DNA from 3 places in the Proteus sp. GOKU genome. Region 1 is predicted to be linked to each of the others. Evidence: predicted binding sites of a transcription regulator. Region 1 holds the regulator's gene; each other region holds the start of a gene.

Region 1 (11,413 bases):
TGTGACTAAAAGTAATTTTTCACCTTTCAAACGCTTACTGTTACGAATATTTGCCCATGAAACATGTAAACCATCAGCAATGATACCAGCATAAACTTCAGGTGTATCATAAATGGCACCTACAAGCCCTGGGCCTCTGCCTGTAATATAAGGCATTGCGTTGTAAAGGTGAGTCGATAATGAGATACCATTACGGAATCCTTTACGTGCTTCTTCATAAGTCGAATTAGAATGACCCGCAGAAACAATGATACCTGCTTTGATTAATTGACGAACATACTTTTCATCAACCATTTCTGGCGCGAGGGTGATTTTGGCGATGACATCAGCATTATCGCACAAATAGCTAATCATCTGAGCACTTGGTTGACGAATAAATTGTGGATCATGAGTCCCTTTTTTAATCACATTGATATATGGACCTTCTAAATGTAATCCCAATACTTTATTTTCATGTTTCTTCATATAAGCACGAGTTGCTTCAATGCCTATTTTCATCAATTCATCAGAACAGGTAATTAGCGTTGGCAAATAGCTAGTGCAACCTAAGCGTTCATTCGCTTTTTGCATAATTTCTAACGTTTCAACGGTGACATTTTCAGGAGTATCATTAAATTGCACACCGCCACAACCATTAACCTGTAAATCAATAAAACCAGGAGAGACAATTGCACCTTTCATATCACGAACAGTGATATCTTTTGGCAGTTGATCCTGTGGGCAAACCTGCTCAATACGGGAGCCGTTAATAATAATGGCGTGGTTTTCTAAACGGTCGTAACCTGTATAAATAACAGCATTTGTTAAGGCAAACATACCTTTGTCTCCTGATAAGGGAAGTCAATCTAAAAAGCCGATATCAGCCAGCAAATTCTGGCTGATAAGTAAGAGAGCTTAGCCTTTTCCGCTACTTAATCAGTAGGTACTTATTTTACTAAACTTAGTCTTGGTATTTCTGACACTCTTGCGCTTCAATCTGTTGGAAATAACGCAATGTTTTTACACGTAATTCCATTGTTGCAGGATCATCACACACTAAAATTGCTTTAGGGTGAAGTTGAACACAGGAAATCGTCCATAAATGGTTAACAGCGCCTTCTGTTGCTGCATGTACTGCTTGCGCTTTATTAAAACCGGTCGCCAAAATCATTAATTCTTCAGCATCTAATAATGTGCCTACACCGACTGTCAGTGCATATTTAGGGACATGATTAACATTATTGTCGAAGAAACGTGAATTTGCTAAGCGTGTATCTTCAGTTAGCGTTTTCATTCGAGTGCGTGAGGAGAGTGAAGACGCAGGTTCATTAAATGCAATGTGACCGTCGTTACCTACACCGCCCATAAACAGATTGATTTTGCCATAAGACTTGATTTTAGCTTCATAGCGTTCGCATTCTGCTTGTGGATCTTCAGCATTACCATTTAATAAATTGATATTTTCATCTTTAATATCAATATGATTAAAGAAGTTTTCATACATAAAAGTACGATAACTTTGTGAATGATCTGATGGAATACCAACATATTCATCCATATTGAACGTCACAACGTGTTGGAAGCTGACTTTTCCTGCACGATGCAATTCAATTAATTCTTTATATGTCGCCAATGGCGTGCCACCAGTCGGTAAACCAAGTACGAAAGGGCGCTCTGCGGTTGGATTAAACGCGTTGATTTTCTCAACGATATAATTTGCAGACCACTTACCAACTTGTTTTGCCGTGGATAGGGGGATTAACCTCATAGTAACCTCATAGAAAAAAGACAAATCTGATAACTCAGTAACGTGTTATTTCATCGTGTGATTATCAGTGGCTCATCTATAACACGAATTTCTTTTCATTTTTAGCTGATGATCGAAATGTCCCGCCAAAAGATATTTTTAATCATAAAATAAGCTTTCTGACTTAGCCAGCATTTCAGCTAAAAATTATACGATATTAGTGACTTTAATCACAAACTATGACTAATTAATTTGCGATACGAAATAATTTTTTTAGACTAAAAATGGAATTAAATAATTAGCTCATCAATTTTATTATAAAATATGAATGAGTATGAATAAGATCCCGCATAGGGGCTATCCAAGGGGGAGTTTGTGAATATTTTAAGTTATCTGCAGAAGATAGGACGGGCGCTGATGGTGCCTGTTGCTACATTACCTGCAGCAGCAATTCTGATGGGGATTGGCTACTGGATTGACCCAGTAGGCTGGGGTGGCGATAACGCGCTTGCTGCCTTACTTATCAAATCTGGTGCTGCCATCATCGACAATATGTCAGTCTTGTTTGCCATTGGTGTTGCTTATGGTATGTCGAAAGACAAAGACGGTGCTGCCGCTTTAACAGGATTTGTTGGGTTCTTAGTCGTGACAACGCTTTGCTCTCCAGCTGCGGTGTCAATGATCAAAGGCCTACCTTTAGAAGAGGTTCCAGTTGCTTTTGGTAAAATAAATAACCAGTTTGTTGGGATCTTGGTTGGTGTACTTTCTGCCGAGCTTTATAACCGCTTTAGTAGCGTTGAACTGCCTCGCGCACTGTCATTCTTTAGTGGTCGCCGTTTAGTTCCTATCCTAACCTCATTTTTAATGATCATCGTCGCCTTTATTCTGATGTATATCTGGCCTGTGATTTATGGCGGATTAGTCAGCTTCGGTGAAAGCATTAAAGATATGGGCGCATTAGGTGCAGGTATCTACGCATTCTTTAACCGTTTATTAATTCCAGTTGGCTTACACCATGCGTTGAACTCTGTATTCTGGTTTGACGTTGCCGGTATTAACGATATTCCTAACTTCCTTGCAGGTCAGCAAGCTATTGATTCTGGCTTAGCAACTGTGGGTGTAACAGGTCGTTATCAAGCAGGTTTCTTCCCAGTAATGATGTTTGGTTTACCGGGTGCAGCGCTTGCTATCTATCACTGCGCACGTAAAGAGAACAAAGCAAAAGTTGCGGGTATCATGATTGCAGGTGCATTTGCTGCTTTCTTCACAGGTATTACTGAACCACTTGAATTCTCCTTTATGTTTGTGGCGCCTGTGCTCTATGTTATTCACGCATTCTTAATGGCGATTTCTGTTTATATCGCAGCAAGCATGGAGTGGATTTCAGGATTCGGCTTTAGTGCGGGCTTAGTGGATATGTTCTTATCTTCACGTAACCCACTGGCTGTTCATTGGTACATGCTGATTGTTCAAGGTATTGTTTTCTTCTTTATCTATTACGGTATTTTCCGTTTCACTATCACAAAATTTAACCTGAAAACTCCGGGTCGTGAAGATGATGTGATGGGTGATGAAACTGCTGATGGCTATGATGAAGATATCAAAACAGCGCCAGCAAATAGTAAAGAAGGTATTCAACAAGAAGCTCGTCAATATATCGCAGCTATCGGTGGTTCTGATAATTTAACGGGTATTGATGCTTGTATTACCCGTTTACGCTTAAATGTAAAAGATGCCACTGTTGTTAATGATGCCTATGCAAAACGCTTAGGTGCATCAGGTGTTATTCGCTTAAACAAACAAAGTGTTCAAGTGATTGTAGGTACACGTGCTGAATTAGTCGCTAACGCTATGCGTGATGTATTGACTCAAGGCCCTGTGCCAGCTTATGAAGCGTCAGCTGCCTCAACAGTCTCTACTGAAAAAGCACCTGTAAAACAAGCCAACACAAATGCAAAAGTGTTACTTGAAATGATTGCGCCTTTTGATGGTGAGGTCGTGGCATTGAAAGATGTGCCTGATGAAGCGTTCTCTAGTGGTGTTGTTGGGGATGGTGTAGCAATCAAACCAACCTCTAATATCGTGATGGCACCTGCAACAGGTACTGTTGTTAAGATTTTTGATACTAATCATGCATTTTGTATCGAGACTGACAATGGTGTTGAAATCATCGTACACATGGGAATTGATACCGTTGCATTAGGTGGCAAAGGCTTCAAGCGTTTAGTTGAAGAAGGTGCAGACGTTAAAGTCGGTCAACCTATCTTAGAATTAGATCTTGAATATCTGAACGCTAATGCCAAATCGATGATAAGCCCTGTCATTGTTAGCAATATCGATGATTTTGATAAGATTGCTGAACAAGTTGATGGTGTTGTGGTCGGAAATAAAACGGTTATCTACAACGTGTTAAAATAAATTCTATCTAGATATTTAATCCTCTATAAAGAGATGGTTAAATAAGACGATAAAACGGGGAGTCTTTCAAACTTCCCGTTTTTTTATCTCTATTTTGATAAATATCTCAGGGGTGTATTTAGCTAAGGTATTTATGAAACCTGCTTATTGGATTATAGTGGGTTAATTATGCGTTTTGCTTTGAGGAAAAAATGACCATGAATGAGGCAGATGCCCGCCCAACGAACTTTATTCGTCAAATTATTGACGAAGATCTGGCTACTGGGAAACATAATAGCGTTCAAACGCGTTTCCCACCTGAACCTAATGGCTATCTTCATATCGGCCATGCGAAATCAATTTGCCTGAATTTTGGTATTGCTAAAGATTATCAGGGAAAATGTAATCTACGTTTTGATGATACCAATCCAGTAAAAGAAGATATTGAGTACATCAACTCAATTCAAAAAGATGTTCAGTGGTTAGGTTTCCAATGGGAAGGTAGCATTCATTACTCCTCAGATTATTTTGATCAACTTTATCAATATGCGATTGAGCTGATTAATAAAGGCTTAGCTTACGTTGATGAGTTAAGCGCTGAAGAAATTCGTGAATACCGCGGTACATTAAAAGAGCCAGGTAAAAACAGCCCTTATCGCTCACGTAGCGTAGAAGAGAACTTAGCGCTGTTTGAAAAAATGCGTGCTGGTGGCTTTGAAGAAGGTAAAGCGTGCTTACGTGCGAAAATTGATATGGCATCACCATTTATTGTTATGCGTGATCCTGTGCTTTATCGTATTAAATTCGCTGAACATCACCAAACTGGAAATAAATGGTGCATTTATCCAATGTATGATTTTACCCACTGTATCTCTGATGCACTGGAAAATATCACACATTCTTTATGTACTTTAGAATTCCAAGATAACCGCCGTTTATATGATTGGGTGCTGGATAATATCACTATCCCTTGTCATCCTCGTCAATATGAATTCTCACGTCTTAACCTTGAATACACAGTGATGTCAAAACGTAAGCTGAATCAGCTTGTGACAGAAAACATTGTGAATGGTTGGGATGATCCTCGTATGCCAACAATTTCAGGCTTACGTCGTCGTGGTTATACCGCAGAATCTATTCGTGAATTCTGTCTACGTATTGGTGTGACGAAACAAGAAAACAACGTCGAAATGGCAGCTCTGGAATCTTGTATTCGTGATGACTTAAACGAAAATGCACCACGCGCAATGGCTGTTATCGATCCTGTTCGTTTAGTGATTGAAAATATGCCAGAAGGTGAAGAAATTCTTGTTGCACCAAATCACCCAAATAAACCAGAAATGGGAACGCGAGAAGTGCCATTTAGCCGTGAAATCTATATTGATCGCGCTGACTTCAAAGAAGAAGCAAACCGTCAATATAAACGTCTAGTGCTAGGTAAAGAAGTACGTTTACGTAATGCTTATGTTATTAAAGCTGAACGTGTTGAGAAAGACGAACAAGGCGAAATTACGACTATTTACTGTACCTATGATGCAGAGACTTTAAATAAAGATCCTGCTGATGGACGTAAAGTAAAAGGCGTTATTCACTGGGTAAGCATTCCACATGCGATCCCAGCTGAAATCCGTCTTTATGACCGTTTATTTAGCGTACCAAACCCGGCGGCAGAAGATGATTTCTTATCAACAATTAACCCAGAATCATTAGTTATTCGTGAAGGTTTTGTAGAGCGTAGCTTAAAAGATGCGGTTATCGAGAAAGCGTATCAATTTGAGCGTGAAGGCTACTTCTGTGCTGATAAGCTTTCAACGGCGGATAAACTTGTGTTTAACCGTACTGTGGGCTTACGTGACACTTGGGCGAAGATTTCTCAACAAGGCTAATTTGACGTGCTTTAAGTCACATTAGTGCCTTAATGAATAAAATGCTCGGTAATTTATTTATCGAGCATTTTTTTATCTGTTTTACAGCTTATTTTGCCTAATTTTTCATCTATTGATATTAAATATTTACTATTCTTAATTTGATTAGCCTCTCGTTTTATCTTTTTTAGGTGATAAGTTTTCATTTATTTCGTTTGAAATAGTTTATTCACTATCACTTTATTCTTTTGTTTTTTCATATCATCACGCTAAATAACACTGTAATAAGAAAAGTGTGATTCACACCACATATTTTACATCATTAAAAAAGATTATTTATAAATACTACTTATTATTCCTTTCTATAAAAACGAAATTTTATATCATTTAAAGATTGATTTATAAAATACAATTAAATCAAGTGATTATGTTTATTTTTAACCAATCTTTATAAAAGAAAGAAAATGAAACGATCATTTAGTTATGTGCCCTTTGTCATATTTTGATAAAAATTCTTTTTTTTTGGTTGATAATTCGCGTCGCGAAAAATATGCTGTTTATAACCTAATTTAGGTTTTTTCCCCACTTGGGGTTTTATATTTGGAAATAGGCATTGTGCTTATTTCTTTTTTAGTCAAAGTCAAAGAGGAAACAATGCTATGGTTATGCAAAATGCTAAACCAGGCAGGGTGGCACTTGCCGTTATGGGCGCATTGCTTGTAACTGCACTACCTGCAAAAATGTCTCATGCTGAAGGGTTTATTGATGACTCAACCTTAACAGGCGGTCTTTTTTATTGGCAACGTGACCGTGATAGAAAAGAGTTAACACCAAATAGCCCTGATTACGGCAAATACAAAGCTAACTTACACCATTCTACTTTCAACGCTAATCTCGATTTCTCATCAGGTTACCTTGGTGATTTTATTGGTATTGATTTAGCTGCCTTTGGTGCGGCTGAATTGAATAACAGTGGCCCTGCGGCACCTAATGAAATCGGTTTTAGTGATGCAAAAAGTCGCTGGGATGAAAAATGGACTGGCGATCGCAGTGGCATGAGCGTTTATAAAGCGGCTGCGAAATTCAAATTAGGTAACTTCTGGGCTCAAGGTGGATATATTCAACCTAAAGGCCAAAGCTTATTGCGTCCACACTGGAGCTTCTTACCGGGAACTTACCGCGGTGCTGAAGCGGGCGCTGTCTTTGATTTCGATAAAAGTGGTGAATTATCTTTCTCCTATATGTGGACAGATGAATATAAAGCACCATGGTATCGGAATATGTACAATTTCCGTAAAGCTGATCTAGAAACGAATATCAGCTATCTTCACTCTTTCGGCGCTAAATATGATTTTAAAAACAGCTTAGTGTTAGAAGCTGCATTTGGTCAGGCTGATGGTTATATCGATCAGTATTTTGGTAAAGTTTCTTATGATTTCCCAATTGCTGACAATGCATTAAGAACGTCTTACCAATTCTACGGTGCTAAAGATAAAGTTACCGGTGGTGGCGTTAATGACGTTTATGATGGGCTGGCATGGTTACAAGCACTGACTTTTGGTTATACCTACAATGTATTTGACTTCAAAGTAGAAGGAACGTGGGTTAAAGCTGAAGGTAATCAAGGTTATTTCTTACAACGTATGACTCCGGGCTGGGCAACCTCTAATGGTCGTCTTGATGTCTGGTGGGATGGTCGTTCTGACTTTAACGCCAATGGTGAAAAAGCACTTTATGCTGGCGTTATGTATGATCTGAAAAACTGGGATCTGTCAGGCTGGGCAGTAGGTACTTCTTATGTTTACGCATGGGATGCTAAGCCAAGTGGTAAAGCTATTTATGACCAAGGTCAGCGTATCAGAGAAAGTGCATGGAATGCGGATATTATGTATACGGTTCAAGAAGGTCGCGCTAAAGGCACTCTCTTTAAGCTTCACTATACCCGTTATGATAACCACTCCGATATTCCAAGTTATGAAGGTGGTTTTGGTAATATTTTCCAAGATGAAAAAGACGTTAAGTTTAACGTGATAATGCCATTTACTATTTTCTAATATCAGCATAAGGATAAAGTGTATTAATTGCACTTTATCCTGAATAAAACTAAAAAAGCTAAATACGATTACGATAAGTAAAAATAAGTAGTAGAAAGGTAGGGATGCGGTAATTAAGAAGAGCCTTACAAATAAGCCTCGTTAATAAAGTGAAGTTGTCAGCAGTAGTAAAAAGTGGAAGTAAAAGAGTAGAAGTAAAAGAGTAAAAGAGTAAAAGCAGTAAAGAGTCGTTTTAAAATCGCAGTATGTAGTAAAAGTAATGAAGTAAAGTCGTCATGTCATGTCGTCTGAGATAAATGTGAGTGGGTTATGTTTATCTCCTGTGCTTCAGTTATTTCGCAAAATTTGCGTAAGGTATTTACCCTAAGTAAAGGAAGTCAGAGTGGGTATCGTAGTGGGGGGTAAATACCTTTATTTTTTAATTCCTTTCTTTTTCGTCCTTTTCATCCTTGTAGGTTTTTTTATTCTATGGCAAATTTCTTGCCATTCATTTTATCTCACCTTATTTATTATTCTGCATTGAATGCTGTTCGATAATGCGAGTTTTCAGGAAGAAGCATGTTAAAGCGATTGGATGATTTTTTATTAGAACCGCCATTGAAACCCTTTAAAGGTATAAAACGATTTATTGTTGAATTTCTTTTTTTTGGTGTAAAAGAGGCGCGTTCTTGTTTATTTGCCGGATTTTTCTTTTTTATTTTATTTGCAACACCAAGTAAAGGTATCTTTGGTATACCTCGTTATGACGTGCTTCTTATTCTCGCTATCGCTTTTCAATTATGGATGGTGTGGGGAAAGCTAGAAACATGGGATGAATTAAAAGCGATCTGTTTTTTCCACATTGTTGGGTTTGTGATGGAATTATTTAAAACATCAGCGGCAATTGGATCGTGGAAATACCCTGATTTTGCTTATACAAAATTGTGGGAAGTCCCTTTGTTTACAGGGTTTATGTACTCTGCGGTAGGAAGTTATTTAATTCAAGCATGGCGTTTTTTAAAAGTACGAATTGAACATTATCCACCTTATTGGATGGCAACTTTGGTTGCTCTCGCTATCTATATTAATTTCTTTTCTCATCACTTTATCGGTGATTATCGCTGGTATTTAACTGCCTTTATTTTAGGTCTTTATGCTCGTAGTGTGGTTTATTTTACTCCTTATGATACTGAGCGAAAAATGCCTTTATTACTCGCTTTTGTTCTAATAGGTTTCTTTATTTGGCTTGCTGAGAATTTCGGTACATTTTTTGGTGTTTGGCAATATCCTAACCAAATTGGTGCTTGGTCTGCTGTACATGCAGGCAAATGGGGCTCTTGGTCACTATTGGTTATTGTCACATTTACCATTGTGGTTCATTTAAAACATATTAAGCACAGTATCAGTGTGGCTAAGTAGAGTTATCCTCGGATTTTAGGCAATAAAAAAGGAACTGTGAACAGTTCCTTTTTTTTACTGAGAGATTATCCAGAATGAATTATTTCTCATCATGTGCGTGGCTATCTTCTTTGCAATTGCCTTCAGCGCAGTGGCCATATAAGTAAAGGCTATGATTGGAAAGCTTGATACCATGACGTTCAGCGATGTTTCTTTGGCGTAATTCAATTGCATCGTCTGTAAACTCGATAACTTTACCACAATCAAGACAAATTAAGTGGTCATGATGGTGTTGTTGAGTTAATTCAAATACTGATTTACCACCTTCAAAATTATGTCGGGTAACAATACCAGCATCATCAAATTGGTTTAAGACGCGATACACTGTTGCCAGACCAATCTCTTCACCGATATCGATGAGTTTTTTGTAGAGATCTTCAGCACTGACATGATGGCACTCAGGATCCTGGAGCACTTCCAAGATCTTTAAGCGAGGAAGTGTAACTTTTAACCCAGCATTTTTTAACGCTTTATTATTGTCGGTCATGCGGATTTAATCCTGTTGCTAATGGTGAATTTAATTTTTGTGCTCACAAATAGGTTTTATTCATTAATACTCGGGTGAATAAATAACCTCATTGATTATAGGCATGATATTTAAAAATAAACACCCCACCTATCACACTATCTTAGCACACCATTGAATAATTATCATTCTCAATATTGAGTATTTATTTTATCCCAGAATTTCGTCTAGGCTCATTTCTTCTTTGATTTGAGCAACCCAAGCGTCAACACGCTCTTCGGTTAATTCTGGTTGACGATCTTCATCAATCGCAAGACCGATAAAATGATTATCATCTGCAAGCCCTTTAGAGGCTTCGAAATGATAACCTTCTGTTGGCCAATGACCTACGATAACTGCGCCACGAGGCTCAATAATATCGCGGATAGTACCCATTGCATCACAGAAATATTCTGCGTAGTCCTCTTGGTCACCACAACCAAATAGTGCAACAAGCTTACCATTGAAATCAATATCTTCTAGTGTTGGGAAAAAGTCATCCCAATCACATTGTGCTTCACCATAATACCAAGTAGGAATACCTAGTAACAGAATATCGAACGCTTCGATGTCTTCTTGACTGGATTTTGCAATATCATGAACTTCGGCATTATCAGCGCCCAGTCTTTCTTGAAGCATTTTGGCAATATTTTCAGTGTTGCCAGTATCACTGCCGAAGAATATTCCTATGATTGCCATAAAGTGAGATAACCTCTTTTATTCTAAATTCGTTATATTTCAAATTGTAGCGTTATTGACTACGTATATTTTCACAAGTTACATACTTTCTTGTATGTTTCCAGTGACTCATTCACTTGTCACCTAGCTACACTTCAAAATATTTAGAGTATATTTGTCTGTGTTTGAACAATTACTAGTGAAAGATAAGCATTGTGTTTTCATAATAGAAAACTAAAAACGTATTTTGACGAAAATAGCAGGCTAATTCTGTCGAATTTGTGTGGTTTATCTGCTAGCTATTTTTGTTTTGATGCATTTTTAAGGCGTGATTTTGCGCCAATTGCTCTAGTAATATTTCTTCAATAAGCTCACTACGACTGACGTTTCTTTCTGTCGCCAACTCATTGAGAGCATTCACAGCATCTTCATTTAATTTTAACTCAACTCGACGTAAGCCATTAACTCTGTCACGTCTTAATTGATTGCGTTTATTAATTCTAAGCTGTTCATCCCGAGAAAGCGGGTTTGTTTTAGGTCGCCCAGGTCTGCGTTCATCTGCGAACAAATCCAGTGTGGTGCGATCAGTTTGTTCTTTTGCCATAAATTTTGCTGTGAAAGGGCGTATACCAATGACTAAATTGCGAAACGCCCAATAATACCCCACATAGTGATGTCTCGCCACTGCTTCCTGACTTTAACCTATTGTGATTTGGTCTTTTTATCAACAGATACTGTTTTTAAGTACAAT
Region 2 (11,413 bases), 810 kb from region 1:
CATTCAGTTCGTATGTATATATGATTTATACATACGAGATGTATGTATTATCTTTAACCCTCGCTAAAATGGCAAGGGTAAACATAAGGAAAACTATGATAAGCACTTATCGAACCCTATTTAGCTATAAAGGCACGCTATCTTTTACCTTAGCGGGAATGGTTGCACGATTACCACTACCGATGATGGGTATTGGTATCATCATGATGATTTCACAACTTACAGGCAGCTATGCATTAGCGGGAACAATTTCTGCTAATTTTGTATTTACCTACGCGGTGTTATCACCTCAAATATCACGCCTAGTTGATACTTATGGGCAATATCGAGTTTTACCTTTATTCACATTAATTAGTGTTATTGGAATAGGGGGAATGCTATTAGCAACATGGTTACAATGGCATATTAGTTTATTATTTATTTTTGCAATATTAACTGGCTTTATGCCATGTATTTCAGCGATGATCAGAGCGAGATGGACCGCAATTTACAAAGAAGATAGTCGCTTACAAACAGCTTATTCATTAGAAAGTGTATTTGATGAAGTCACATTTATTCTTGGTCCACCCATTTCTGTCACATTAAGTGTCGCTTTTTTCCCACAAGCAGGGTTATTAATGGCTGCTGTTTTTCTTATTATTGGTGTTTTCTTACTTGTTTTACAACGCAATACAGAGCCTGCAATAACACTGATATCATCAGAATTAACACCTTATAAAACACAATCTGTGATCCGTTTTTCTCTCGTAAAAATCTTAACTGTTATTATGATTTTTATGGGTGTTATTGTAGGTACTATTGATATTTTTAGTGTGGCTTTTGCCAATGCCCAAAAAATACCCGCAGGTGCAAGCCTTGTATTATCAGCCTATGCAATTGGCTCTTGTTTTGCCGGTTTATTCTTTGGCACGTTAAAATTATCCATACCGTTGCACCGTTTATTATGCCTAGGTGGCATCGCGACATTCCTCACTATTTTTCCTCTTGTTTTTGTAGGCTCTATTTACAGCTTAAGTTTAGTCGTATTAATTTCAGGGATCTTCTTCGCGCCTATGATAATCGTGACAATGTCACTTATTGAAAAGAGTGTACCCGAAAATCAGCTTACAGAGGGAATGACATGGTTACTTGCAGGATTAAATGTAGGTACAGCAATTGGTGCAACATTAACAGGGCAACTTGTTGATTATTCTGGTGTTCAATCTGGCGTATGGATTGCGATTGGAGCGAGTGCTTTAGTGATGTTAATTGCATTTTTAGGTTTTCAACGTATTAATCATAAAAGCAATAAAAACAGTAAAAACTATGCGTAATTAATAACGATCAAAGCCTAAGAATATCAGCAAAAATTAGTGCCGATATCTTAGGCTTTTCAAATCAGCGACTGCGATTTAACAGCATTAAGCAAAGGAAATAGCTACCGCCTAAAATCGCCACTAAAGTTCCTGCCGCAATTTGTGCAGGATAAATAAATATTTGTCCAAGCCAATCAGCCCAAACCATTAAGGTTCCACCAATTAACCCCGAAACAATTAATTGCGATTTGATTTTTTGAGCGCCAAGTAATACCGCCATATGAGGAGCGACTAAGCCAATAAAGGCAATAGGGCCGACGGTTGAAGTTACTAAGGCACATAACAACGATACAATGATTAATAAAATAATACTGGCACGCTCTGTATGTAATCCACGAGCTGAAGCAAAATCCCGACCAATTGATATTAAAGCAAGCCAGCGCGTTAATAAAAAAACACTTCCCACAATCAATGTGACCGCGAATGCAAAATAGAGAGCCTGTTCACTGTTAACCCGATAAGTCGAACCAGATAACCACAACAGTATTTTATAGCTACTTAAAGAGCCTTTAGCTAAGAAAAATTGAATAAAGGCTTCTAAACTCGCGGTTAACGCAATACCCGTTAATATTAAGCTAGCGGGTGCATATTGGTGCCTTCGACCTAAGATTAATAAAGTAATCATAACAACACAGCTGCCTAATAGAGCAACTCCCCACTGTGATGTTTGTAATACACTCCCTAAAATTAAGCTTGAAAAAACCAATGCGAAAGTAGCACCTGATGAAACACCTAAAATATCTGGGCTAGCTAATGGGTTATAAATTAAACGTTGTAAAATAACACCTGCAATAGCTAGCGCAATACCTGCGAATAATGCAGCCAATAAACGTGGCGATCGTAATGCCCATTGATAAACAGAAGGCATTTCCCAGAACCATTGTTGTTCATTAATATGAATGAACAGAGTAAGGGCTAATCCGAGTATTAATAATACAAATATTCCTATCACGGTATATTTTGATACTGTTTTAGCCTGAGAATTAATTGAAATCGAAAGTTGATCTTGAGCCCGCATTTTTTTACGACTAAACCAAATTAATGCAGGTGCGCCAATTGCAGCAGCGGTAACACCACTTGGAATAACGGTATTAAGCCACTGACCAATCCATATCGCCAAGCTATCCGTAATAAGCAATAAACATATTCCCATTAGGCCACTTGCAATAAGCTCTTGGCGAGCAGTTCTTGCGCCTAATGTTCTAACAATATTGGGTGCAAGTAATCCGATAAAACTAATCACCCCAACAACGGTAATAGAGACAGAAACTAACCAAGTACTTAATATAATAAAAAAGGCAAACGCAGGTAAAACAGACAGCCCTCGAGCCGTTGCGCCTTCATGACCTAAACGTAATAGTGTGAGAATACGAGGTGCAAAAATAAAAATGAGTAAAATAGGTGCAATTCGAGGCAATAACCAAAAAAAAGTATCCCAACCATCTTGAGCTAAATCTCCGGCTCCCCACATAAATATATTTTGAGCGAATTGAGAATTTAACGTCACTAATGCGGTTGCAATAGCACCTAATAATATATTCACCACCATACCGGAAACAACAAGAGGTAATCCGGTCATATTACGAATGCCAGCAATAATAATCACAAGACCAAACGCAAATAAAGCGCCCATTGTCGCAGCTAATGCACTGTGATCCGCAACCCAATCGGTGAACCAGATATTAACAATAACTAAAGCTAACCAAGCGCCTGATGAAGTTCCTAATGTTAAGGGCGATGTTAGGTTATTTTGCGTTAATTGCTGCATTAAACTACCAACAACCCCGAAGATCCCCCCAATAAGCAGAGTCATTGCTAAACGTGGTAATTGTGCATGAATAAAAAAAACATCAGCAAATGGAGCGTGTATTTCTGAATTTCCCAATAAATACCATTGGCGAGATAATGAAAGAGAATTATCAATTTGTAAGCTGATAATGCTTAATAAGATGATCGCCAAAAAATAGAAAGTATATTGCTTAATTTTCATTATTCGGTGCCATATCTAATAAGCTTTCGGTAATTGCTTCTGCCATTAACGTTAACGATGTTACTCCTCCATAATTCCATACAGGTTTCACTGAATGAAAATGCCCATTCTGAACAAACGGCATTGCTTGCCATAACACAGATTTTTGCAGTTTACTTTCATCGGGGAATGGCAACATATAAAGAACATAGCCTTGTTTAATCTGCTGTAATACATTCATTCTTCGCTGATCAATTCCCCAAGGTTGAGGAGGTAATGATATTGTCGATTTCAATCCCAGTTTATTAACGACATATTCGGTTGTTGAGTTTTCTGTGTATAAAAAGACGGACGTTAACGTAGAAAAACGGATCACTTCTACTTCTGGCAACGTAATAAATGCCTGTTGTAGTTTTTCTTTTAATTGTGCAAAAGTACTTTCCATCTCAGCTAATTTTTGTTGGGCAAGCGTTTCTTTTCCCAAAAGAGCGGCGAGGGTATAAAAATGCGCTAAAGCAACCGGAGCTGCATTATCTTGGCGAGAAAAATTAGGCAAATACACAACAGGAGCAATGGTTTTTAATACAGGCAATAAATCTTGTTGTGAGCTAGATGCTAAAATAAGATCTGGCTTTAACGATGCCATTTTTTCTAAATTAGGCTCTGCCCGCATACCCACTTCCTCAATAGAATTTGGGGCTATAGGGTGAGCTACCCATTGGTTATATCCCGCAATTTCAGTCGCACCAACGGGAATAACATCCAGCGTTAATATTTGTTCCAATAAATCCCAATCTAAAACAATAATCCGTTGCGGTATTTTGTTGTTATTTGGCGCAGCATTAACAATGGGAGTAATAAATAAAATAGTCAGACCAAAAAATAGTGATTTAACTACTTTTTGTAATATTACACGCATACCACCGCCACCTTATGTTGTTGTGAACCTTGATTATCAGGGTGCTCAATCAGCTTTATTGGTGTTTCATAAAGTGCAGAAAGTCGCTCATCATCAAAAAGTAATGATGCTTCACCTTCAAACGCAATTTCACCTTTTTTAAGCGCGATAATATGAGTGGCATAACGCAAGGCGAGGTTAAGATCATGCAAAATAACGATAATACCAACATGCTGAGTTTGGTTTAACTCACTCAACAATTCCATTAGTTGATATTGATGATGTATATCTAGTGCTGATGTTGGTTCATCTAAAATTAAAATAGGTGATTGCTGAGCGAGTAACATTGCAACCCAAGCTCGTTGGCGTTCGCCACCCGATAAATCATCAGCAAGTGTGTCTGCAAAGGGCAGAACTCCTGCTTTTTCCATCGCTATGGTGATAATTTCGTCATCTTTTTTATTCCAACGGCCTAATGTTCCACGCCAAGGAAAGCGTCCTAAACGCACTAATTCTCTGACAGTTAATCCCGCAGAAGCAGGCAGTTTTTGGGGGAGAAAGGCTATCTGTTTAGCCAAATCACGGGGCTTATAATGTGAGATATTGCTGTTATTTAGTGTAATAGATCCACTATCTGGCGCTTGCTGACCGGATAACAAACTGACTAAAGTCGATTTACCTGAGCCATTATGACCAAGCACAATGGTTAATCCTAGATCTGAAATACGCAGTGAGGGAATTGATAGAATAGTACGTCCACCGCGATCCATTTGAATATTTGAGAGTTCAAACATGGTCACTCATTTATAAAATGATATTCCGTCTTTTATTGTGTAGTTAACAATAAAAGACGGAATGATAAAGAAAATTACCAGCGATATTTAGCATTCAATAAAACAGAGCGAGATTGCCCGTAATAACAGTAATAATCACAACCAGAGAGATACTCTTTATCAAGAATATTGTTGATATTTAACTGTAATTGCCACTGTTTATTGAAATTATAGATTGCAGCCATATCCCATAATGTTGCACTAGGTACGGTTAAATCACTGCTCTTAGGATTATCTTTAGATTTACCTAAATAACGCACACCTGTTCCTAACGTTAAATCTTGGGTTCCCGTAATTGGAATAGTGTAACTACCCCAAGCAGATGCAGTATGTTTAGGAATTAAACCGGCTTGTTGTTTACCTTTATTACCCGTGTCATCGGTTTGCATATCGGTATAGGTGTAATTGGCTTTTAACGCTAAACGTTCCGTTAATTGCATTTCACTTGTTACTTCAACACCCTTTGATGTCACTTTACCGGTTTGTGTTGAAACAAAAGTCGTTGGATTTGCAACAAGCGCATTCTTCTGTGTGATATCAAACCAAGCAATATTAAAGTAACCATCCATAAAATCAGGTGTATATTTTATCCCTGCTTCAATTTGGTCACCTTTTAATGGTTTATACAGATCTTTAGTTGCAGGATCGATAGTACTCATCACCTCAAAGGACTCGGAATAACTCACATAAGGAGATAGGCCGTTATCTGCTAGGTACATTAATCCTGCATTGAGGCTAAATTCACTATCAGTGCGTGATTTATCCTCATTTTTTGCTTGTGCTTTATTTTCTGTTTTCACCCAATCTTGACGTACACCCGCCATTGCAACCCAGCGGCCATCAAATTTAGTTTGATACTGTGAGTAAAGGCTATATTGAGTTTTATCAATGGTACGATTGATGTTATCAGCAGGGTTAAGCGGGGTATATTTGCCGTAAATAGGGTTCCACGGATTAATCGTACCAAAGCTGTAATTATCTTGCTCATCACCTTTGGTTTGGTGATATTGCAATTCAGCACCCGCTAATAAGGTATGTTCGAAATTATCCGTATCCCATTCACCAACAACGTTATTATCAAAAGAGATACTTTGGTTTTTACCATCACGGAAAACGATGCCACGACCAAGTTCTGTTGCCGTAACATCTGAATTAGGGAATGCATAGACACTACGCAATAACAGATCGTTATAGCCATAGTTTAAACGTTGAGAAAAACGCCAAACATCGTTGATGTTACTTTCTAATAAATAACCCGCTGAAATTTGAGTACGTTTATATTTATCGTATCCCGGTTCACCTAAGTTAGTTGACGGTTTAATTTTACCAAAAGGAGATGAAATTAATGTACCCGCAGCCGGGAAGAAAGGATTAGTCGGTGTACCATCATCATGCAAGTAGGTCGCCATAAAGGTCAGTGATGTATCGTCAGTTAGATTAATCGCAACACTTGGCGCAAGATAAATCCGCTCGTTATCAGTGTGAGATAACTCCCCATCTGATTTTTTCATTAAGCCAACAAGGCGATAGCGCACACGTTTATCATCTGTTGTACTTGAAACATCAAAGCCTAACCCACGCTGATCATTATTTCCTACCTCAAGAAATACTTCATTTTGAGGTTTAAAGCTGGGTTTCTTTTGTACGACGTTAACCGCACCACCGGGTGTAGACTCACCAAATAATACAGCTGATGCACCTTTTACCACTTCAATCTGTTCAAAACCATAAGGCTCAAGTAGCCATGTGTAATAACCATCACGGAAAAGGCGACTGTTATCTAAATAAGTTGCCGCTTCAAAACCTCGCACACGAAGCCAATCAGTATCGTTATCGGCACCAAAGGGCTGAGAAACAACACCAGAGGTATAACGTAAGGCTTCATCAAGTTTTTGAGGAGCATGTGTTTCGAGATCTTTTTGGGAAATGACAGAAACGGATTTAGGCGTTTCTTGCAAACTGGTATTTACTTTTAGCGCTTGAGCACTAACGACAAGCTTCTCGACTTGTTCCGTTTTTGCTTTTTCTTCTGCAAAAGCCTGTGTAGTCAAAATAAAAGGAAGGGTGGCAGAACAGAGTAATGCCACCGGTTTCAATTTAAATGCATAAAAATTAATCACAATGAGTCACCGAATAATAATGATTACTATTAACGCTATTATTCACATAATGTATACTAAGGTAAATTAATTTATGCAAAAATGTCTATAAATGATAACTTTTTGGGTTAATTAACTGCTTATGTCAACCCAAGATAGGCGTCCACCGACAGAAGTGCTGCGATGTAGTGCATTATGACTTAAACATAAAGTCCGCATTCCTGCGACTTGTTGTGAATACCAAGCTCCACCTCGCATTAAAGAGCGTTGGCCATAATTTCGTAAATAAACCTGATCGTGATCTTGCTGGTTTATTGCTGGATATAATCCTAATGCTTTAAATAACATCGGTACTTCACGATCATCAACAGGCGTTATTGCGTTAAAATCACCATCCATTAGTCCCGCTGGATAACTATTATCTGCGGGTGCGCCGTTATAGTGTTTTATTGACGTTGATAAAATAGGCGTACCTGCATTTCCCTCACAATAATCAGAGGGTGCATCGTATTTTGCGCTATTAATATGATTGATAGGCAATAAGTTACCTGTTGATAATGCTATTGAATGCCATTGCTCCGTTATTGTTGGATCACCACAAAATACAGCGTCATTATCTTTAATTATCTGTATTTCTCCGGCATTTAATTGCATTCCACTTTGCCATTCCCAGAGGTTGCCACATAAATCACTAATGCCAAATAAACTATTATCATGATACCAATTCGGCCACTGTGGTGATGTTATTGTGGTTGGATCACCAGTGATAAAATCAGTGTCGCCAGCATCTTTGCCATCCACTCGATTAGCACATTGCTCAGGATGTAGAAAACTACGCCCATAATCCGTATTTCCATCTTCAACCATATTGTGATGACGACACCACAACATAAGCGCAGCCCATTCCGCATGGGTACTTAAATGAAATCCTTTTCCTGTCTGTTGAGCGCATTGTTGAAAGCTTAACAAATCTAACTGACTGGCTGGTTTTTGATTGGGTAAACTTAATAATTCGCTTTGATGTAATGAAGCGGGATAACACGCATAGAAAAAAGCATCTTTAACTTTTCCATTTACAATAAAAGCAGGGTGAATAGTATTATCAAGACAATCCAATACCTCGTTTAATCGAAAACGGGGCATTACATACATATAATTCGGCTGACCTTTTGCAGAATATAAAATAGTTCTTTTTCCTGCCGATTGTGTCTCAACTTTTATCCGTAAAGGATCAGGTGAATAGATATCAAACATGATTATTCCTTATCTTCATCTAGTAATGTCACCCAATAACCTGTTTCCCATTTTACTGGCAAAAATTGGGTATGGTATTCATGAAAAATAGCGTCCGCATCAAGGTGAGAAAAACGTTCGGGATGTAGCCATTTCGCCATTTGTAAAATAGCAATAAAACCAAAAGGGCTGTCATAAAAAGAGTGCCAAATAGCGTACACTTGTCTGTTTTTAACTGCATCGAGTGTTTTATAAGCAAGGCGTTGCATTAAAATCGCAAGTTGCTGTTTTGCCAACTCTAAATTTGCACCAGGCCCTAAATTAATCCAATCACCAGAAGGGTTATAACCACTCCAATCCGCACCTGTTAAAAAGATTTTATCGGGTTTAGAGTAAATCACGGTTTCTTGATTCAGAAGGCCATAAGTACTTTTTATATATTCCGTTCCTAAGTTTTTACCCCCTGCATTTTGTAGCATTTGTCCCATACTGCCATTGCCATATGAAAGGCAGCATTCTGGTGTAAAGCCTGCAGCTCGTTCAAATAACACATTGGGACGTTTAAATGGCTTTTTTCCTAATTGCTGAGAAATATAACTGAGTTGTTTTTCACGAAATTGGTTCATTGCTTGGCTTTGTTGGAGATTACCAAGCATATTTCCCATAATAGATGTACTAATTGGGGTGTTATTAAGTGGATCAATACTCAAATCAAACACGACGACAGGAATATTGGCTTTCGTTAATAAATCTAGCACACCATTAACACTGATCGCGCGATAAGTCCCAACGGCAACAATAATGACATCAGGTTTTAGCGCGATAAGCTTTTCACTATTAAAGTGTCCACTCGACATAGCCGTAAATTCAGGTAGTGCCAATAATTGCGGAAATGCTCGAGTATATTGATGATACAAGCTTAAATCGGCGGTACGAAAAGCCGAAGGCATTGCGATAAGACGCTCATAAAGAGCGCCTTTATTTAATGAAGCATAAAGTAAAAACAATCCACTATCTGCCACATAAATACGCGTTAATTCTTGTGGTAATGCAATTTCTCTTCCCAGAATATCAACAATTTCCCTCTGTTTTGATTTTGCATAAACAGGAAAAGGGCTCGCTAATAATAAAGAGAATGCACTGGCACCTTTTAGTAATGAACGTCGATAATTATCCATGTTCATTTCCTAAAAATAGTAATTTAATACACCAAGAACCACGCGATCTGTACCAATACTGCAATAAGTTGAACTGGTACAACTCGCAACATAGGATTTATTTGTGATATTACTGACAGTTAATCCTAACTCTAATCCCTGCAATTCACGGTTGATTGACGATAATTGGTAGCGCAAACTCACATCACCTAACCATACTGCGGGTACTTTAAACGTATTTGTATTATCACCGTAAGTTGAACCTAAATAGCGAACACCAGCACCTAATAATGCGCCTTCTAAATAAGGCTGCTGAAAACGGTAATCTATCCATGCAGAACCCGTATGAGTAGGTACTTGAACAGGATGTTTATTTAACGTTGTCGGATCACTAGTCGATGTCACAATATTATGCAGATAGGCATAATTGAGCATCATATTCACTTGTGGTGTTAACGCTAATTTACTTTCGAACTCGAGCCCACGAGAACGAATTTCCCCAGATTGCTGATAATAATCGGGATTTCTCGGATTATGTGTTGTGACATTTTCTTGAGTTAATTGATAAACAGCAACACTAACGAGTTGTGTTAATTCAGGATTTTGATACTTGATACCGGCTTCATACTGTTTTGATTTCATTGGAATAAACGCTTTTCCATCTGCATCTGTACCCAATACAGGATCAAAGCTATCTGATGTACTTATCCAAGGTGAGAATCCATTATTAAATTGGTAACTTAAACCAACACGATGGCTCCATGCCGTATTATGACTTGAATTTGTCATGCCTGAAATTTGATTATGTGTATCTAAATCAGCAGAATCATAACGGCCACTCAACAGTAAATTCCATTGTTGCCAGCGCAAGTGATCTTGCAAATAGTATCCATAGCGATCAAATTGTTGTTTTGTTGAAGTGCGTGAAACAGGATAAGGCTCAAAATCAGGTTTATGATGCGATGCCCAAGGATCAAAACTAACTGTTTGAGAGCCCCACCAATCTTTAGTCATATAGCCATGTTGATAATCAAAACCTGCCATAACCGTATGATTGATATCCCATGTTGCTATTTTCCCTATCAGCTGAGTATCTGTTACCCACGTTTCCGATTTACTCGGTGCTTCTTGATAAACCGCCGTTAACAGGCGATCTCCGGGTAAAAATCCGCGGGTATAATCACGACTAATTTCAGTATCAACCTTCATAAAACGGGTATTTTGTTTAAATTGCCACTGAGGTGTCAGGTCATATTCAAATAATGAAGTGAGAGACTGTTGTTTGCGATGTGAATTATCATGGCTTTGATTATTATAATTTCGATTAGGATCAACTTTACCATTAGGATTCGGTAACAAACCTAAAGCTTGAGCAGGTAACGTATTGTAATAACCTAGACGAGGCTCTTTTTGATATTGACCCAATAGTGTCCAACTCAATGCATCATTCGGTTTCCATGTAATAGCTGGTGAGATAAGAAAACGTGTTTGACGAGAAGAGGGGATTTGAGACTCTTGTTCAAGCGCTAACCCTGAAACACGATATAACCATGTTTCATCCTCATTGATTGCTGATGTAGTATCAAATTTAATACCATGATTTTTATTATTGCCCGCTTGTAATTGCACTTGGTGTTGCGCTTCTGCGGAAGGGCGACGCGATATCATATTAATCACGCCACCTGCACCACCTTGCCCATATAATGCAGATGCAGGACCATGTACAGCTTCTAAACTTTCTAAACTCCAACTATCAACTTGAGGTGCCCAAATACCACTATTACCTAGCATTCTTAATCCATCTAGATAGTAGTCTGCATCAAATCCGCGCATTTTCGAGTAATCAATACCGCTACCAAAAGCACCAAA
Region 3 (11,413 bases), 280 kb from region 1:
AGGGATCATCGAATCAGAAGTGATTGATATTCCTAAGATGAAAGTTGCTCTTGAAAAGCGTTATAACACCTCTATTAGCGGTCAATTGCGTTTGAAAAAGGACAGTCATCTGCCTATTTCAGGTTCAATTAAAGCACGTGGTGGAATTTATGAAGTACTGACTCATGCTGAGAAATTGGCGATTAACGCGGGATTATTAAATACAGATGATAATTATGAAAAATTATTTTCTGATAAATTCCGTGAATTCTTTAGCCAATATAGTATCGCGGTAGGTTCAACAGGCAACTTAGGTATGTCTATTGGGATCATGAGTGCGAAATTAGGTTTTAGCGTGAGTGTTCATATGTCTGCTGATGCACGTCAGTGGAAGAAAGATAAATTACGCTCACATGGCGTGAATGTTGTTGAATATGAACAAGATTACAGTATCGCAGTAGAAGAAGGTCGTAAAGAAGCAGAGAAAGATCCTAACTGTTTCTTTATCGATGATGAAAACTCAAAAACATTATTCTTGGGTTATGCGGTAGCGGGATTACGTTTAAAACACCAATTTGAAGAACAAGGTGTTCGTGTTGATAGTGAACATCCTCTGTTTGTTTATCTGCCTTGTGGTGTTGGTGGTGGTCCTGGTGGTGTTGCTTTTGGACTAAAACTGGCATTTGGTGACGCAGTACACTGCTTATTTGCAGAGCCAACGCACTCACCTTGTATGTTATTGGGCGTTTATACCCAATTACATGAAGGCATCTCAGTACAAGAAATTGGTATTGATAACGTCACTGCCGCTGATGGTCTTGCCGTTGGTCGTGCATCAGGCTTTGTAGGTCGTGCAATGGAGCGCTTAATTGATGGTTATTACACTATTGATGACCAAGAGCTTTATGACTTACTCAGTTTATTAAATAAAGAAGAAGGGATTAAGTTAGAACCTTCGGCTTTAGCAGGAATGACAGGTGCTGTTCATGTCACTCAAGCTAAAGATTATCTGCAAGGTTTATCACTAGACAGTCAGAAAATGCAAAATGCAACGCATTTAGTATGGGCGACTGGCGGTGGTATGGTTCCTGCGGATGAAATGCAAAAATATCTCGCTCAAGGAAAATAGAGCGTAGAACGGGTGCTATCAGCTTTTGTTCTGATAGCATCTTAAAAAATAAAGGGAGTAGTACAAGTATCTCTAATTAGTATCTAAAACAATAATAGCGTAGCAATGTGTTACACCAAGTGTTACATCAAACATTCACACCAGGATGTCACACCAGGGGAAAATGTCGTAGTATTATTATAAAAAAGAGGCACCCATTGGGTGCCTCGCTTACTTTATCTCTTGTTGGATCTGTATAGATTAAAAATCAATTTTGACATTTACCCCATAATTTCGACCCGGTAATGGGGCTAAGTATTTTAATTGAGAAGATGCGGGCCTTGCTTCAGTATTGGTGAGATTATTAATAATAAAATCAACCGAAACATCTAGATTATCAAGGTGATATTTTTTACCAATACCTGCATCGACTAAAGTATAGGAAGGAAAAGTAATATCTCCACCATACATTAATCCACCACTCTCTTTCTGTTTTTTATAGTAAGTTGCGCTACTAAATGCTGTTAATTCATCATGTTGATAATTAATACTAATACCATGTTTTTCATTAGGTAAGTTTGGTAAGTAATTACCGGCAATAAACAGCTTTCTTTTACTCTTATTTTCGACAAAATCACCGAATAGTGTAAATGTAAGATTATGCTCGTGAGGTATTTCATATAAATATTTAAATTCGTATTCTAGCCCTTTAGTTTCGAGATCAGTTTCATCCCATTCCATAACGGTAACACCACCACGGCTGACACCCGTTAATCGCCTAAATTTAAAATCACTGTAGTCAGTTTTATATAAATTAAGTTTATTAGAGAAATTACCAATCTCAATAACAGATGATAATTCAATACTTTTACTTTTCTCTGTATTAAATTGACTATTACCTTGTTCTTCAATCAGATAAGCATAATGAGGTCCATGTGTATAAAGCTCATTAATTTCTGGTGCTCGATAAGAAATATTCTGTTGTAGCTTTAATGTCCATTCATCAATCGGTGTAAAAGATAATGCTAATGTATTTGCACTCGTATCAAAATCACGGTTTTGTAAATTCGAACCTTGTCCTCTACCGCTATTATAATTATCTGGAATATTAAGATGGTGCTGAGTATGACCTTTACGGTATCCCGCGGTGATTTCAAAAGGAGATAAAGTTAGAGATTCAACCCAATATATGCCGTATTCTTTGGTTAATACATTCGGTAAATAAGCATCATAACCAGAGGTTTTTAGATCACGATAATTACCATTAACGCCAATAGCGCCATTCAATCGATTGAAAAGTGGCACATGCGCAGTTTCCAATGCTAATTGGTGATTTTTAGTCTCAAAGACTGATGATGCGATTTGACCCACTAATTCTTCGTCTTTAGATTCAGAATAAGAGTAATAAAAAGCACTGTCCCTTAAAAAAGGCGTTAAGTGTTCATGTTTTCCTTGTATATCTATCCGCCGATTATGGTTTGAAACCGAAACAGGTTTATACATTTCTCGGCTGGTTTTTGTGGTGAGATAAGCATATCCCGGTACACCGTAAGACGTCTGAAAGTCAGTAACAGATAAACCTATATAGCCTTCATCCCGAATATAAGAAAGAGATGCATTACCACTTTGGCTTTTTAGGAAACTATTTGGGATCTCTTTATTATTATTTTCAACATAATGTTTAGGGGGAGTAACATGTTCAATAGATGTAGGACTTCCGGGTTTATATTGTGAATTAGCTTCGTTATCTACATAGCCAATACCTGAAAAATAATCTTTATCTTTAAAGGTATATTTATCGTCTTCACTTAACTCATATTCAATCTTATATTTTTTCCAAAATTCACTAATATAAGGATAAGCTTCAGGATTACGACTGGTAAAAACTTTCATATCCACTTGGCATTGATCTCGTAATGCAAAGTGTTCTTTGAGTTGCTGAAAGCTGTAACAAGCCCCCGCTTTAGAATGTGTTGGAATTTTATATCTAGAGACACGCTTTGATGCACCAGAAAGATTAAAAATCCAATTTTGTTCATCACTGAATTTAATATTTGCAGAGCCACCATTACCGTTATTAGTGCTGCCATTAAATGTCACCGTACCTGAAATCGCTTTTTCTGGTAACTGTGTCATTATTCTGTCATCCCATAAATGAATAGCACCACCGCTTGTGCCACCACCATAAAAGAGGGCTTCAGAATTTTTACTGATCGATATTTCATTAATTCTATTCATATCAATGGGTATAGGCATATTTCCACTAATAAATGAAATATCATTAATTGGTAGATTATTGACTAAAATGCCGACACGGTTTCCTGATAAACTTCGGATAACTGGTCTTGCAGCATTAGGGCCAAAACCTTCAGTTTGTACTCCAGCAACTTTTGCAACGGTATTACCAATAGTATTCGTTTTTATTTGATCAAGTTGTTTTCCTTTTATTTCTTCTCGATTATTAAGTAGTAAAGAAGAGAAGGTCTCTTTATTTTTTATTAGTGTACCTTTAACTTTTATTACATCGTTTGGGATTTCTTTTTCTTTACTTTTATCTTCATGACTCTCTTTTCCATATAAAGGAGATGACAAAAGCATAAGTAAGATAATAGAGAGTTTACTTTTTTTCATGATATTTATATTAGAATGTAAGAGTAGCGCCTAAGATAATATTACGACCTGGTAAATACATTTCATCTTTAATATAAGAAGTGCTATCTTTTCCTTTCGCATCAAAGAGATTATTAATCTTGGCATACAAGGTATAATCAGTGTTATCTAAATAACCAATATATTCACTGCCTAAGCTAACTGTGTTATAAGCATCCGTAGGTGTTTCATACTCGGCTGTTTTATTCTGTTTTCCAAAATGGTCAACACGGATTTGTCCTGTTAAGTTTTCTGAAAAACTATGTTTAATATAAGTACTTAATCGATAAGTTGGTATTCTTGGTATATTTCCTTTGTTATGCAGTAAATTTGCTCTGACATAATCACCAGAAATACCAATTAAGCTGTCTTGGTTATAGTAATAATCAATATTTCCTTCTACACCTTTAAATTGTGCATCATGTTGAACATATTGTAATGAACGATAGCCATTATTTAATTCAGCTCCAGTAAATTGGCCATAAATATAATTATTTATACGGTTGTAATAGGCACTAATATTGAATTGAGTATCTCCAGTTACTTTCGTTATTCCAATATCAATATTATTTGCAGTCTCTGCAGTTAAATTAGGATCACCTTTTTCAATAGTCCGATTTGCTGCATGAACACCATTCGCGTATAACTCTTCTGCAACGGGTAATCTTTTTGTGTGTGATAGTGATAGATTTAAAAAATAGTCTTGTGTCAAATTCCACGCTAATCCGGCAGAAACAGAAGATGCACTTTGTTTATTGTTTTTTTGAGTTTCTCTATTTAACAGTGATTGCCACTCTTGGCGAAATCCTAATTCATAGCGAAAATCACCTAATTGATATTCTTCTAATAAAAAGAGTGAGTGATTTTTTGTTTTTGTTGCGGGAACATAGGCTTCTTCTCCGTCAGCACTAAAATCACGTTGATTAAATTGCCCACCAATAACGCCATGCCAGTCTAAAATTGGTTGATGTGTAAAAGAAAACCTTAATTCATCTCCTTTATTTTTAAATTGGGTGCTGACTTCATGGCCTTCTTTTTCATCATGATGATAATCGGTTCTGGCTGCACTGAAACGTACAGATTCAATACCGGCAAATGGATTGTTTTTTTCACCACGAAGATCCCATCGTTTACTCTCCATAACAATATAAGGAATACCATGTTCATGTTGTTCATCAGGGTATTCATGATTGTGATCGTGATGATGATGACCAGATAAAGGCGGGGTAATAGGTGAGTGAGTGTGATCTTCATCGTGATCGTGAAAATGAGTATGACCAGGTAACCCATATCGACGATGTTGCTGGCCATAACCAATACCAATATAACCATCATCGAAGATCCAAGATGTACCGATATTTGCCGATTGGTTATCTTGATAAGAACCGGCTAAACGGCTAGGCTCTCCTTGATGTAAAGATTCTGGTTGTTTGTAATCGCTTTGATAACGTTTAGTGCCTTCAATACGTAGCGCTAAATTATCTTGCCCTAATGTTAATCCGGCTGATCCTGTATTTCCTTTAGAAACAGAATCGTATTGATACTGTAATTCACCCTCGTAACCTTTTTTAGGTACTGACATAGGTATTTTGCTATCAATAACATTTATTGCACCACCAATTGTTCCCCCTCCATAAAGTAATGTTGCAGGCCCTTTTAATACTTCAATACGCTGGCTTAAAAAGGGTTCACTAGTGATAGCATGATCTGCGCCAATAGATGAAACATCCATAAGATCACTACCACTGTGTAATACCTTGACTCTATTTCCTGACATTCCACGAATAACAGGGTGTACCGAACCACCGCCAAAAAAACTAGCATGAAAACCCGGTAAGGATGTTAACGTTTCTGCAATAGATGCACTCCGATTAGAGCGTAGATCTTCTTGAGTCAGAACGGCAACGGGGATTGCCATTTTCTCTTGTGGTGTCTGTAAAGGTGTTGAATAGACCTTTAATACCTCATTATTCTGACTTTCTTTTGACTTTGTTGCAGGGGCTGCATTTGCAAATAAAGAGTAACTTATTGAAATAAAAAGTGTTGTGTAGTTAAAAATAGATTTCTTCATACCATTCATCCTCCTTTGTTTATAATGTTATAACATAACATTTTGTAAATATTGTAAGTAAATATAATTATCATTAGCAAGTGATGATTTTTTTAAAATAATAAAAACACTATAAGTTTTTGTAATTTAATAATAAAAAAATAAAAGAAAGGATGTAAAAAAGAAGAGATAAAAAGGCGCCATAATGGCGCCTTGAAGATAAATAAGAAAATAGGCTAAAGATGCTTATTCTAAAATAAACATGCCATAAGGATGGATTTGCAGATAGTAGTTATCGCCTACATTAGGTTGAAGCTGTGTGGCATTGACTTGTAATAGCAAGGTTTGATTTTGCCATTCCACAGTGACTTCATATTGAGGTCCCATATAAGCGACATGGACAATTTTGCATTGCTGACAGGCATCGCCTTGTTGAGATAAGGTGATCGCTTCAGGTCTAACTCCCACTCTCACTTCTGTTTTAGTCGTATTAAACGTATCTGGTTTTGGTAAACGATATTGGAAGATATCAACATAATCTGTGCCCAATGTGGCTGGGAATAAGTTGGCATCCCCCATAAAGCTTGCCATAAATTCAGATGCGGGTTGGCGATAAAGATTTTGCGGTGAGCCTAATTGCATTATCTTCCCTTTATTCATTACTAAAACCATATCAGAAACCGCAAATGCTTCACTTTGGTCATGGGTTACGTAAAGAGAGGTGATATTAAACTGTTGTTGTAATTCACGAATTTTTTCTCTCATACTACGACGTAAGTTCGCATCAAGGTTACTCAATGGTTCATCAAAAAGCAGTACTTTAGGTTTTAAAATTAACGCACGCGCTAAGGCGACACGTTGCTGTTGCCCGCCAGATATTTGGTCAACAAAACGGTCTTCAAAACCATCTAAATCCACCAGCTCTAAAGCTTCAGAAACACGTTGTTTAATTTCAGCTTTAGGACGTCCTAGCATTTTTAAGCCATAGCCAATGTTTTCCCCCAAAGACATATGAGGGAAAAGGGCGTAAGACTGAAACACCATACAAATATCACGTTGCTGGATTGAACGGTCAGTAACATCCTCACCATCAATAAAAATCTTACCTTCTGTCGGTTTTTCTAATCCTGCAACTAAACGTAATACGGTGGTTTTACCACAACCTGAAGGCCCTAATAATGAAACCATTTTGCCTTGTGGAATAGACAAACTGAGATCTTCAATTACCGTGTTAGAGCCAAAACGCTTAATTACATTTTTCAGTTCAACGAAATGTTGTTGTGTCATGATTTATACTCCGTATTACTGTGCATTTTTGGCTTTAGAGCGTGAAACACGGGCTTCGCCAATCAAATAGTCAAATAAGAAAATAATTGCCAACATCACAACGATTAAAATCGAGCCATAGGCAATTGCGACGCCGTATTCACCATCTTCAACACGGTTCAAAATATAAGCAGTGGCAACGCGTGTATCTGGTGTAACAAGGAAAACGATGGCACTGACTGTGGTAATGGCACGCACAAAGCTATAAATCAGCGCAGATAAAATAGCAGGGCGCAATAACGGTAATAGCACATAGAAAATGGTTCTCATTGAGTTCGCTCTTAAACTTAGAGAGGCTTCATCAAGAGATTTATCAATTTGCCCTAATCCCGCAATACCCGCACGTATCCCCACAGGCACGTTACGCATTGTCATAGAGATAATGACAATTGCAGCTGTTCCCGTTAAATAGAAAGGCGAGTCGTTAAACGCAAGAATATAAGAGACACCTGCGACGGTTCCCGGTACAGCAAAACAAAGCATTGTCGTGAACTCGATACTTTTCTTACCTTTAAAGTCTTGGCGTACCACGATATAGGCAATTAATAGTCCTAGAATGGCTGTAATCGGTGCTGCAATACCTGCATATAACAAGGTATCTAACAACGAAGGCCATGCACCGTCACTCATTCCTTGACCAAATAGTTTGATAAAGTTATCGAGTGTTAAGGTGTAATCAACCCCCCAGTTAACGGTGAAACTGCCGTAGAAAATACTGCCATAGAGCAGGATATTAAAGACAACCCAAATACCTAAAACGGTCGTCACAAATGCAATCAGTGAAGATGGAAGAGGTTGAACGTCACCGCGATAAGATTTACCAGATACCGTGACGTAAGAGCGTTTACCAATCCACATATACTGCACACAGAACACTAATAGTGAGAAAACTAACAGTGACGCACCTAATGTACTGGCTGATTGATAATCCAGTTGAGAGCCCGTGATATAGAAGTAAATTTGTGTGGCGATAACGTCAAAGTTACCCCCTAAAACTAGCGGGTTACTAAAGTCAGCCAGAGATTGCACAATTACAATTAAAAACGCATTGGCTAACGCGGGCTTAAGTAACGGCATAAAGACGTTAAAGAAAGTTTGATAGCGGTTGGCTCTTAAGGTGTAAGACGCTTCTTCTAATGAAGGATGAATGGTTTTAATCGCACCATCTAAAATCATAAATGACATTGGGGTAAAGGCGAGCACTTGAGCTAACCAAATCCCTGTAAAACCATATAACCAGTTGGTATTTTCAAGTCCTGCGTAAGTGGCGAGAAACTCTGTCACATAGCCAGAGCGTCCCATCATTAATGTCACGCCCAAACCGACAACAAAAGGAGGCGTTACGATAGGCAAGATAGAAAATACACGACCAATAATGGCAGAACGTACCGCAATACGAGACGTATAAATTGCCAGAATTAAACCAAAGAAAGTACAACCGATACCCACTGCGATAGAGAGCACAATAGAGTTGAGCATCACTTGCACAATATGAGCTTGGCTTAAAATAGCGATAAATTCAAAAGGTGCAAAATTGCCCGCGCTATCTTTAAACATCGGAATAAAAATAGCGATACTTGGGAAGATGATAAAGGCACCAATCAGTGCCACAACGGCGATTAAAGAGCCAATAACAAAGCTATCACCACCCAGCCATTCAAGGCGCGTTAAGGCGGTTTTCATGATCATTCCCAGGGAAATAAAGAGGATGATCGCAGAATAACCTAAACCACGTCCTTCGAGGGTTGCACTAACGATTGCAATAAATGCACAAAACAGCGCAAAACCTGCATCAAAATAGTGGCGAGAGCGATTTTCACGCTTAGGGGCAGTTAATGGGCGAAATAACAGTAAACTTGGTAATAAAAACCAGAGCCAACTGATATTAACGCTACTCCAGCCGTAAGAGGTGAGTAATTCATCTGCGGTAGAATCTAAAAGACCGTAATCAAGGCTCCATGACGGCAGTAAAGCAAATGCCATCCATGCAATTAGGATCCATAAAAATATGGGATCCCGCCTCTTTTTTTCAGGTAAAGCGAGTGTGTGAGACATAAATCCCCCGAGAGTAAATGTATTTATTATTATGAGAAAAAGAGAGCGAGAGGTTATCTCGCTCTATTAATGAGCTATTTACCCATTTTTACTTCGGTAACCCACTTATTAATCAGCTCTTTACGCACTTCACTATCGCCATATTTATCCATGTCGTAGTTAATGAGTTTTAAGTCTGATAATTTCAGCGCCATTGGTGAAGATTCAGCCGAGGTATTGGTTAGAATTTGGTAAGATTTACCTTCTTTCCAGCTAATTTCCTGAGCTTCTTTTGAGAGTGTCCAATCTACGAATAATTTTGCGTTATCCATATTACGGGCATTTTTAATGATACTCACACCACCGATTTCATAGCCTGTACCTTCACAAGGTGAAATCAATTCAAGTGGAGCGCCATTTTCAACTTCTAATGAGTAGTCATGTAAGAAACCAATACCAATAGCGGCTTCACCACGAGCTGCATTTCGTGCTGGAGCAATACCTGATTTGGTGTATTGAGAAATGTTGGTATTGATTTTCTTAAGATAATCAAAGGCTTGTTCAGTGCCCCATAATTGGTCAAAGGTTGCCAGTGCAGTGTAAGCTGTACCTGAGCTTTGTGGATCAGCGATTTGAATTTCACCTTTATATTCAGGTTTAATTAAATCTTTCCAGCACGTTGGAATGGCGATGCCTTTTTCTTTTAAGCGATCTTTATTAACGCCAAAACCTAAAATACCGACATAAACCGCAGAAGAGTAGTTACCTTTGCGTTTAGCCGGATCACGAAATTGTGGCATGATTTGATCAAGATTAGGAGAAACATAAGGCTCTAGCAGATCCATTTCACCCGCTTGTGAGTGAGGATCCATTGTACCGCCATACCAAACGTCAGCTTGTGGATTACGTTTTTCAGCTTCGATTTTAGCTAAAGTACTTCCTGAACCATTACGAACAAAGGTCGTTTTAACATCATACTTTTCGGCAAAAGCTTTTGTTTCAGCTTCACACATTGCATTTGTCGCACTACAGTAAACTACTAAGCGACCAGCTGCATTTGTTGATAAGCTAACCGCAGAAAGAGCCAGACCAGCAGCAACGAGTGTAGAGAGGGTTTTCAATTTCATGTTCAGAACCTTTTAAATGTGTCGTCATCGGAAAATGAAAGTGGGCCAACTAAATGCTCTTGTTTGCTAACATCAGCAATCAACAACGGCATTAGTAAGAGTCCCATTAAGGCCGCAGCACTGGTTAATAACGCAAACATCCCAGTCCAACCATAATGCGCCATGACCTGACTTAATGGCCAACCTGCCATTGCCGCCCCTAAATAGGCAAACAATCCCAAGTAGCCAGTTACCGTGCCTGCTGCGTTTTTATGGCAATATTCTGTTGCAGCAAGCCCGATTAACATCTGTGGTCCAAACACAAAAAAACCGATACTAAAAAAACAAGCTGCGAGCAAAGCATAATGATGAATTGGAATTAACCAAAGTGCTGTTACTGCGGTAAAAAGTCCGAGTGAAAACAGCAATATCATTGGTGCTCGTTGGCCACGGAATAATAAATCCGAGCCCCAGCCTGAACATAACGCCCCGAGTAAGCCACCCACTTCAAACAAAGAGAGAATGGCATTAGCACTCAATAAGTTGGCGCCATGTGTTTCTGATAACCAGATATTTCCCCAATCGTTAATCGCCATACGTATGAGATAAACCAAAATATAGGAAAAACCCAGTAACCAAATCATTCGGTTAAATAAAATGGTCTCTTTCAAAATAGTTAGCATAGGTTTAGGGGGAGATGACTGCTCTTGACGTAATTCAAAAACATCGCGCCGCCACACACCCACAGTAGGAAGCCCTTCCTCTGCGGGAGTACCTTTTAATCGTACACACAACCACAACCCGATGATGATGCCGATAATACCGGGAACAAGCAGTGCGACTTGCCAACTATAATGCGTCGCTAGCCACGCAGTTAAAATGGGAAGACTCATCCCACCAAGGTTGATTGAGATATTCCATAATCCCCACCAGAAACCGCGTTCATTGCGTGAATACCAGTGTGTTAACAACCTTGCACAAGGAGGCCAGCCAAAGCCTTGAAAGAAACCATTTAGTGCCCAGACCAAAAGCAGTGCGGGAAACGAAAGACAATAGGCAAAAATAATATTCATAATGCCTGTCATGACTAATCCCACACCCATAAACCAGCGGTATCCCCATTTGTCATGGAAAATACCGGAAACAAATTTAGATAAACCG

What was found. The regulator Fur, encoded in region 1, represses iron uptake genes when iron is present. The targets are predictions, from matches to a motif close to ATAATAATGAGAACNACTATCAA.
Region 2: EHE21_RS09220 (TonB-dependent siderophore receptor) is a predicted target of Fur. The motif match lies at 7,189-7,211, and genes of this name have one in related genera.
Region 3: EHE21_RS04035 (TonB-dependent receptor domain-containing protein) is a predicted target of Fur. The motif match lies at 5,859-5,881, and genes of this name have one in related genera.

The regions. Positions count from the first base shown of each region.
Region 1 is NZ_CP034105.1:1,154,204-1,165,616, forward strand. Features, by position in the region: gene nagA (N-acetylglucosamine-6-phosphate deacetylase) at 1-816, opposite strand, end outside; gene nagB (glucosamine-6-phosphate deaminase) at 941-1,747, opposite strand; gene nagE (N-acetylglucosamine-specific PTS transporter subunit IIBC) at 2,102-4,144, shown strand; gene glnS (glutamine--tRNA ligase) at 4,342-6,009, shown strand; gene chiP (chitoporin ChiP) at 6,648-8,042, shown strand; gene EHE21_RS05355 (DUF817 domain-containing protein) at 8,601-9,440, shown strand; gene fur (ferric iron uptake transcriptional regulator) at 9,520-9,966, opposite strand; gene fldA (flavodoxin FldA) at 10,156-10,683, opposite strand; gene ybfE (LexA regulated protein) at 10,958-11,266, opposite strand.
Region 2 is NZ_CP034105.1:1,968,295-1,979,707, reverse strand. Features, by position in the region: gene EHE21_RS09240 (MFS transporter) at 96-1,313, shown strand; gene fhuB (Fe(3+)-hydroxamate ABC transporter permease FhuB) at 1,378-3,345, opposite strand; gene EHE21_RS09230 (iron-siderophore ABC transporter substrate-binding protein) at 3,335-4,243, opposite strand; gene EHE21_RS09225 (ABC transporter ATP-binding protein) at 4,234-5,016, opposite strand; gene EHE21_RS09220 (TonB-dependent siderophore receptor) at 5,091-7,175, opposite strand; gene EHE21_RS09215 (hypothetical protein) at 7,287-8,408, opposite strand; gene EHE21_RS09210 (ABC transporter substrate-binding protein) at 8,411-9,565, opposite strand; gene EHE21_RS09205 (TonB-dependent siderophore receptor) at 9,575-11,413, opposite strand, start outside.
Region 3 is NZ_CP034105.1:876,751-888,163, forward strand. Features, by position in the region: gene EHE21_RS04025 (D-serine ammonia-lyase) at 1-1,108, shown strand, start outside; gene EHE21_RS04030 (TonB-dependent receptor domain-containing protein) at 1,349-3,718, opposite strand; gene EHE21_RS04035 (TonB-dependent receptor domain-containing protein) at 3,729-5,807, opposite strand; gene fbpC (ferric ABC transporter ATP-binding protein) at 6,033-7,073, opposite strand; gene EHE21_RS04045 (ABC transporter permease) at 7,089-9,167, opposite strand; gene EHE21_RS04050 (ABC transporter substrate-binding protein) at 9,242-10,273, opposite strand; gene uhpC (MFS transporter family glucose-6-phosphate receptor UhpC) at 10,276-11,413, opposite strand, start outside.